DNA from 2 places in the Nonomuraea africana genome. Region 2 is predicted to be linked to the other one. Evidence: riboswitches for the same ligand, from Rfam matches in the RefSeq annotation. Region 2 holds a riboswitch; the other holds the start of a gene.
The links. Region 2 has a riboswitch for guanidine ahead of H4W81_RS01635 (MBL fold metallo-hydrolase). Riboswitches for the same ligand answer to the same signal wherever they lie in the genome.

Region 1 (4,380 bases), 6.5 Mb from region 2:
GGTTCGCGTGGTCAACCACAACGGCTACTTCCTGGCCGACGTCGAGGTCAGCGACAGGGTCGCCAAGGGCGTGGTGGCCAGCCCCAAGGGCAGGTGGCCGAAGCTCACGACGGGCGGGGCCAACCCGAACGCCGTGGTCGACGAGCGCGACGCCGACATGGGCAAGGGCGCCGTCTACCACGACAACCTAGTCGAGCTGGAGCTTGAACCCCTCGTGTGACTGGGCGTAGCCGAGCGAGCGGTAGAAGCGGTGCGCGTCCTCGCGCCGCTTGTCGGAGGTGAGCTGCACCATCGCGCAGCCGCGTGCCCTGCCCTTCGCGTGGGCCCACTCCATCATCCTGCGGCCCCAGCCCTGCCCGCGCAGGTGTCCCGCGATCCTGACCGCCTCCACCTGGAGGCGGGTGGCGCCCAGCCGGGAGATGCCGGGGATGTAGGTGAGCTGCATCGTGCCGACCACCTCGCCCTTCAGCTCGGCCACGATGAGCTCGTTGTTGGGGTCGGCCTCGATGTCCTCGAAGGCGGCCACGTGCTCGGGGCCGTACGCGCCGGTGCGGGCCGCGGCGATCGCGTCGTCGGTGATGAGCGCGACGATGGCGGGCAGGTCGTCGGCGCCGGCCGTACGGAAGACCAGGGACAGGACGTAGCGCGACTCCATCAGCTCGGGATGGGACGGCAGCGCCATGACCTCGCCGCTCGGCAGGAAGCCCTTGCGCGCGTAGAGCGCGCGGGCGCCGAGGTTGTCGTCGACGGCCCACAGGCCGATCTCGTACGCATCGCGCGTCCTGGACCAGGCGACGACCTCGTCCACCAGGCGACCGGCCAGGCCCGTCCCCCTGGCCTCCGGCGCCACCCACATCGACTGCAGGTGCGCCTCGCCCTCGCGCTCCTGCTTGGCGCAGACCAGGCCCGCGCCGGCCGCCACGAACCAGGCCGCGTCGGGGTCGGCCAGGCGCTCGGCCCACTTGTCACGGGGGTGGGCGGCTTCCTTGTCGTAGGTGGCGCCGAAGGCGGTGGGCGCGTCGGCCAGCGCGCGAAGCCTGATCTCGCGCAGCCGGTCCTCGTCGCCGGTTCGGAGTCGCTCGATGGTGAATTCCTGCATGTCCGAATCATGACGCATCCTCGGGGAACTCTCAGGGTCGATCCCCGATGTGGACAAGGGGCGCGAAAAGGCACCCTTGGGGTTATGAACGAGCTCTCTCGACGCGAAGAACTGTCGTTGTCCGGCGCCGCGTTGCGTGGCGCCCCGTGGAAGGCCGCCGCCGTGGGCGGTGGCGTGGTCACCGCGGCCAGCCTCGGCATGGGGTGGATCCTGCCGGGATCCGCCGATCTGCCGTGGGCCCTCGGACTCGGCATCAGCCTGTTCGCCCTCATCGCCGCCATCGGCGCGGTGGCCAAGCCCGAGGAGGGGGACAGGGTCACCAGGCAGGCGCGCAGCTGGTCGCTGCGCCACCCGTGGAAGTTCGCGCTGCTGCCCGCCGGCATCACCGCGGTCCTGAGCTACCCCGTCCAGCTCGTCATCGACGGCGAGGGCATCGTCGGGGCCGCGTGGGACTCGGTCTGGCGGGGCGCGCTGGTCTACCTCATCGCCGGCATCATCACCCTCACCATGAAGGGGAGGGCGCGCTAGTCCGCACTCGAGAGAGCGCCGGCCCCCGGAGAAGGACGCCTGCCCGGGCGTCCTTCTCCGCGGTTCGTCAGTGGGCCGCGCCCGAGAGGTTGAGGCCGACGACGCCGATGACGATGAAGGCGATCGAGCCGAGCTTGACCGTCGAGACGTCGTCACCCATCAGCAGCATGCCCAGCACCGCGGTGCCTACGGCGCCGATGCCCGTCCATACGGCATAGGCGGTGCCGACCTCCAGGCTCCTGAGCGCGAAGGACAGCGCCCCGAAGCTGAGGACGGCGAAGACCAGGAAGCTGAGAGCCCACCACACGTGGGAGAAGCCCTCGCTCATCTTGAGCGAGTAGGCCATGGCGACCTCGAGCAGGCCGGCGGCGACGAGAACGACCCAAGCCATGTGCACTCCTTGTTGTCGAAGGGGTGCGTCGTCTTGGCGTTCCGGGTACGGCGCGTCTCGTCCGGGAGCGTGTCGCTCACTACCGACAACGGCTCAACGCCCGCGGTGATTCCACCACAGAGTCACCCACCGGTCTCGCGGCACCGGCCACATGCCGAGTTCCATCGCGGTCCGCGCCACCTCCCCCGCCCGTGAGGGGTCGAGACAGGCGCGGCGGCACACGCTCACGGCGAGTTCCTCGATCGTGTCGAACCGTTCGATCGGCGCCTCCCTCTCCTCCACCCGCACGTCGAAGCCGAGTGCTGCGGCCAGCGCGACCGCGTCCTCCGCGATGGGCCTGACCGGGCGCCGCACGCCGTGCAGGTGCTCCCACAGCAGGTTCATCCAGCTCATCGGGTGGCGGTTGGGCAGCTCGATGACCACCCTGCCGGTGACGTGGTCGTCGAGGGCGACGAAGAAGGCGGCCAGATCCGGCACGTTGTAGACGACGTGCGCGGCGACCGCCACGTCCGCGCGGCCCACGCGCTCGGCGACCTCCGGCCAGCTTCCCTCGACGGTCGTGGCGGGGACGCCCGCCTTCTCCGCCCTGAGCGAGAGCTCGGCGAGCATCGCGGCGGAGGTGTCGACGGCGATCAGCCTGCCGATGCGCTCGGCCAGCGGCAGGGAGGCCGCGCCGGCGCCCGCGCCGACGTCGAGCAGCGTGCCCCCGTCAGGGAGCGCCTCGTCCACCCTGGCCAGGGTTGGCCCCTCCGCCTCCGCCACAGCCCGGTCGGTGCGCGCGGCGAAGCGCGCGGGGGAATGGCCCCACGGGTCGGTGGGCGCCGCCTCGAGGATGTCCGGCGGGATGGCCCATGACGCCAGGTGCTGCCGCCACCGTTCGTTCAGCGCTTCGGCATCCATGAGTCGAGAGTATGTGCATAGGAGAGGTTACCCATGGGTAGCATTCGGAGTAAGGTTACTCGCCAGTACAAACACCCCCGGTTCAAGGAGAGAGAGCAGCCATGGGCCACTACAAGAGCAACGTGCGCGACCTGGAGTTCAACCTCTTCGAGGTCTTCGGACGCGGCGACATCCTCGGTACGGGCCCCTTCGCCGAAGTGGACGAGGACGTGGCCCGCAGCATTCTGGACGAGGTCAACAGGCTGGCCACCGGCGTGCTCGCCGACTCCTTCGAGGAGGGTGACCGTACGCCGCCCGTCTTCGACCCCGCCACGTCGACGGTGACGGTGTCCGACGGCGTGAAGAAGTCCTACAAGGCCCTCATGGAGGGCGGCTGGGCGCACCTGGACCTGCCCCAGGACCTGGGCGGCCCCGGCATCCCCCGCACGCTGGCCTGGTCGGCGGCCGAGATGGTGCTCGGCGCCAACCCCGCGCTCTACATGTACGCCGCGGGCCCCAACTTCGCCTACACCCTGTGGAAGCTCGGCACCCCCGAGCAGAAGCGCTTCGCCGAGCTGGCGATCGAGAACAACTGGGGCGCCACCATGGTGCTGACCGAGCCCGACGCCGGCTCGGACGTCGGCGCCGGTCGCGCCCGCGCGATCCAGCAGCCCGACGGCACCTGGCACATCGAGGGCGTCAAGCGCTTCATCACCAGCGCCGAGCACGACATGGCCGACAACATCTTCCACCTCGTGCTGGCCAGGCCCGAGGGACACGGTCCCGGCACCAAGGGCCTGTCGATGTTCCTGGTGCCCAAGTACCACGTGAACCTCGAGGACGGCAGCCTCGGCGAGCGCAACGGCGCCTACGTCACCAACGTCGAGAAGAAGATGGGCCTCAAGGTCTCCACGACCTGCGAGCTCACCTTCGGCGACAAGCACCCGGCGATCGGCACGCTGGTCGGCGACGCGCACGAGGGCATCAAGCAGATGTTCATGGTGATCGAGCACGCCCGCATGATGGTCGGCACCAAGGCCATCGCCACGCTGTCCACCGGGTACCTGAACGCGCTGGAGTTCGCCAAGTCCCGCAAGCAGGGCGCCGACCTGACCCAGATGGCCGACAAGAGCGCCCCGCGCGTCGCCATCACCCACCACCCCGACGTGCGCCGCGAGCTGATGCTGCAGAAGACGTACGCCGAGGGCATGCGGGCGCTGGTGCTCTACACCGCGACCTTCCAGGACACGCTTCTGATCAACCCCGGCGACAAGCACGCCGAGGCCATGAACGACCTGCTGCTGCCCGTCGTCAAGGGTGTCGGCTCCGAGCGCTCCTATGAGATGCTGTCGCGCTCGCTGCAGACCCTGGGCGGCTCCGGCTACCTGCAGGACTACCCGATCGAGCAGTACATCCGCGACGCGAAGATCGACTCCCTGTACGAGGGCACGACCGCGATCCAGGGTCTCGACCTGTTCTTCCG
Region 2 (4,380 bases):
TACGTCGAGACCACGTGATCAAGAGCCTGATCGGTGCATGACGGCATCGCCCTCTACACCCAGTACCTGAACCCGGAGCGGATCGCTGCGATCGTCTACCGGTGGCCGACCCCGCCCACGATCCGCTCTGGCACGCCTGCGGCATGGCCTGCCTACAGATGATCCTCGACCTCGTGCGCGGCTGCCGCGCCTACGGCGGCTACCGCGAAGAAGCCTGCGGGGCGATCAAGGGCCTGTACTACGTGCGCGCCGGGCACAACGTGGACGCGCGGGTGCTACCGCACCTGGTAATCCGGCGGTCATCAGATCGGTACCGCCGCGGGCCGTTCCGTTGTTTGTCGTGACGCCCTGATCGAGCTCGCCCTCTCGTCGAACGATCTGCTCACTGCAGTGTTCGGCGGTCGGCCAGGACCGCGGCGCCACCCACGTAGACGTTGCGGCTCTTCCCCTTGGTCACGGTGAGGACCGCTGAGCGTCCGGCCCGGGTGTACTGGGCGATCTGCAGCTCCTGGCCGTCGCTGACGTGCGGGTCGGCGCTGACCTGGGCAGCGCTCGAGACGCCGGTGGCCCGATCCACGACGAGGCTCCGGCCGAGGTAGGCATTCACCTGGATCACGTGCTCGGGCGACGATGTCGTGCTGTTGCGGCAGAACAGGTGGATTCCGTTGATGTCGAGCTCGCGCTGCAGGGCCATCAACCGGTCGTAGTTCAGACTGTCCAGTTCCCGGCGCAGTCGAGCGAAGGTGGCGGGTGTCACTTCGATGGTCAGCTTGGGTGATCCGACGGACAGGACCGGCAGACCGTCGGCCAGGGATGGCAGTGGCAGGTGGAAGATCCTCTCCAGCGCCTGTTCGTGACCGTACGCAACCCAGGGCTCCTGTGAGACGAAGTGCAGCATGACCGTTCGGGCACGGGGAAGCGAGGCGCGTGCGGAGCCTCCGGCCGACGTGGTGATCAGAAGATCGCGGCCTGGCACGGTGAGCCCGGCCTCGGCGAGCGTGTGTGCGGCGCCGATGAAGCCGTGGGCGCACGCGCCGAGTGTTCTGCCGGTCGGGGTCAGGACAGTGAGGTTGAGCTCGTACCCGTAGGGGTCGTCTGGCCCGCGTGGCTCGCGGACGGCGTCGATGAACACGGTTTCGGGGGTACCAGTGCGGCGGGCCAGCGCCTGGCGCTGTTCCACGTCCCAGGTTCCGACGTCGGCGCCCATGACGACGGCGAAGGGGTTGCCAAGCCCGTTATGCGGATCGCGGATGTCGACGAAGGCCGAGCCGAACACGACGGAGGTCCGGTACGGCAGCGTCACCAGCCGCCCCATAGGCATCGCGGCAGGGGACGACGTCGCCTCGGGCAGTCGGCCCGAGGCGTTCGTGCTGCTCATGGATTTGGCCAGAGGACGAAAAGGGGGTAGGCGCGCCGGCTGGGCCGGTCGCCGATCTCCTTGATCGCCGCGCGGATCTCGTGCAGGTGCCCGGTGGTCATTTGCAGTGGGGGCTCGTCGGGCTGGTAGGTGGTGCGGATCGGGTAGTCCACGCCTGGCTGCCTGGTCATCTCGATGTGGCAGCCGAGCACGTGGGTGACCAGTCGGCGGTCGGAGAAGTCGATCAGGCGGTCGATGGTCTGGGCGAAGGCCGACCAGTCCTGAATGTAGAGACGGCCCGGGTAGACCGTGTCGCCAGTGAGCAGGAACCCGGTCCACCGGTCGTAGAACGTAACCGCCGCCTCGTGGTGGCCCGGGGTGGCCAGGCACTCCAAAACACGGCCTCCCAGGTCGACCTGTGCCACGGCGTCGGGATCCTCGCTGAACCCGAAGTACTCCCAGGCGGTGGCCAGGTCCGCGCCGACCACCGTGGTGTCGGGGCGGTCGGCGAACTGATCGTCGCCCGCGATGTGGTCGCCATGCGGGTGGGTGTGCAGTACCAACAGGTGGTACTCCTCCCGGGGGTGACGGGCGAGCCAGCCGGCGACGAGCCCATCGACCACCCGGCGCAGGGGGAAGAACTCGGCGGATGCCGTGGCTCCGGTATCGATCAACACCGCACGTGCGTTTCCCAACAGCAGGAACAAGAACGGCGCCTCGTAGTCGATCGCCATATTCTGCCGCAAAATGAACGTGTGCTCGTCGTACGCGTGGATTTGGATGTCCGGATCGGTGTTGTGCTTGGCCGACGGTGAGCCGTGAATCCACCGGACATCCAGCGCACAAGGCTGTGGAGTCACTCCAGTGAAATCGACGAGGGGTGTGCCTGCATTCATGACGTCTCCTTCGAGTGCGTCGTCTTTGCAGGCCGGGTACGGCGCACGTCTCGTCCGGGGCAAGCACTTGCGGGCTTCCACGGCGAAACTACCACGACAACGATCAGCTACTCTTCGCCGCCATGGATCGTCCTGGCTCAGTGCCTGTCGCCGCGGCACAGCAGCCCCTGCCGCGTTGGAACCCCTGCGCGGTGGGGGCCAGCCGAGCACTACTCCTTGGGCAGCAAGGCCGCCCTTGCATGTGTGGCCGCAGCGAGTGCGCAGCCCGAAGATGGGAAGCCGCTTCGGTGTCCTGCTGCCCCTCACCGGCCGGAATATCGGAAGTCACATCGGGAGCATGCTTCTGATATTCAGCACAACGCAAGGGTCTCGGCGTAGGCACCGCGGTGCCGGGTGCGGCGCGGTGGCGCTCCAGAAAACAGGCGAGGGCCTCGCCGCAAAGTACGTCAGGTGAACGATCCCTCGCGCCAGCACGACCCCAGACATCTCGCTCACCTTCACCGGCGAGTTCGCAGAAACGGATCCTGCGCTCATCACCGTGAGGATCGACTCCGCGTCCCACCAGATCTCCCAGCGCAGGCGGTGCGTACGTGACTTCCGAACACCACGAGGCCATGGTCCTGTGGGCGATGATCATCCTCATGGGACGACGGCTCGCGCGATCTGCCTCTTCCAAGTCGCCCTAACGATCAGTTTGTACACGCGCACTCAAGCATTGCTCCAGTCCGGCATAGCTCAGGCTTACCGCAAGCCGCCTGCCGAACGCCTCACCCTGGTGGACCGCTGGTCGTCCTCGAGTGGCTGCAGCGGTGGCATTAGCGTCGCCCGCAGACCTGGCCGAGGCATACCGTCTCAGCAACGGGCGCGGAGCGGTGGCCGATCTGCTCGGTGGCGGCCCTCATGATGTGCCGACCGGGACGCGGCCACCGACCCGAGCGCATTCGGCGCTCCACAGGCACCGGTCATCATCGTTCACGGCGACCAACGCCAGGTGCTGCTGGTGGACATGGCTCACCGTTACCACAACGCCCACGGATCCAAGCTGGTCGAGCCGCCGGGCGCCGACCACTTCGACCTCATCGACCCCAGGTCCGCGGCGCCGCCCTTGTCCTGGACGCATCGCGCCGACTCGTCGGCCGAGCGTCACCCGCGTCGAGTTTGTGGCTGCAGCCCCGCCCCAAGCCAGACGAAGGAGGCCCCCATCCCGCCACCTGATCTACGGACATGTCTACAAGTCGGACCTGCGCAGCCCGCGGACTACTGCGGCACATTCGGAGGGTGCCGTATTCCTCTCACTTCATGAAACGGGTGGCTTGCTGGCTCAGACGGTCAAGGCGTAGTTCGGCGACACCGCGAAAGGCGTTGCTCAGGACGCGGGCCAGGGGCCCCTGGTGCTGGAATTCGTGGGTGACCACGGTGCCCCCTTCGTGTGGCCGCAGCCGCCAGGTACCGGTTTCCAGAAACCCGGGGACTCGCCAGGTCGTGTCGATGTGTTGTTCGTCGATGCGCGTGTACTCCCAGCTCCCACTGAGCCCGCCGCGGACGGTAGTGGCGTACTGGACGCCGGCGGAAGCTTCGGCGGGTCCATCAATGAATCGGATTGCCGGGTTCCAATCAGGCAGCGCCTGAGCATCGAGCAGCAGCTGACGAACCCGGGAGGGCGGCGCGTCTACAAATCTCATCGCTCGCTGAATGGTCATGGTCTCTGTCTCCGTTTCTCTTGCTTCGTGCGGCGAGCCACGGCCTGGTCCGCGGGGAGATTGCTGACGAAGGCCCCGGGGAAGCTGGTGATCTGGTCGAGGCCCCGGCCTTCTGCCGCGGTGTTGATCAACGAACTCTTCCTCGATCACGGCAATCTGTGCGACCTACCGGAGCCCGTCCTCGGTGAGGGTCATCTCGATGTGACGGCGGTCGAGCGCGCTGGAACCACACCAGGCTCGATTCGCGGCTCATGGCAATGTAATCATCAGCCCACATTCGGCCGCCTGGCCACCGCCATAGCCGGTGACGGGTGTGGGCAGCCCTGCGGGAAACCCCCTACGGTGAGACGATCACCTAGGTCAGCTTGCCGACCGGATAGGGAAGCCAACCGCAGCCCGAGCCGTGGGCCTGGTCAACGGCATCAAT

Region 1: linked by a shared signal. The riboswitch ahead of H4W81_RS32605 (DMT family transporter) and the one ahead of H4W81_RS01635 (MBL fold metallo-hydrolase) in region 2 are both predicted to bind guanidine.

What each region holds. Positions count from the first base shown of each region.
Region 1 is NZ_JADBEF010000001.1:6,888,523-6,892,902, forward strand. It holds gene H4W81_RS32590 (molybdopterin-containing oxidoreductase family protein) at 1-220, shown strand, start outside; gene H4W81_RS49550 (GNAT family N-acetyltransferase) at 188-1,099, opposite strand; gene H4W81_RS32600 (hypothetical protein) at 1,184-1,627, shown strand; gene H4W81_RS32605 (DMT family transporter) at 1,695-2,018, opposite strand; guanidine-III (ykkC-III) riboswitch at 2,041-2,101, opposite strand; gene H4W81_RS32610 (class I SAM-dependent methyltransferase) at 2,112-2,918, opposite strand; gene H4W81_RS32615 (acyl-CoA dehydrogenase) at 3,020-4,380, shown strand, end outside.
Region 2 is NZ_JADBEF010000001.1:371,951-376,330, forward strand. It holds gene H4W81_RS01625 (hypothetical protein) at 102-344, shown strand; gene H4W81_RS01630 (PhzF family phenazine biosynthesis protein) at 383-1,276, opposite strand; gene H4W81_RS01635 (MBL fold metallo-hydrolase) at 1,375-2,253, opposite strand; guanidine-III (ykkC-III) riboswitch at 2,267-2,329, opposite strand; gene H4W81_RS01640 (SRPBCC family protein) at 3,546-3,953, opposite strand.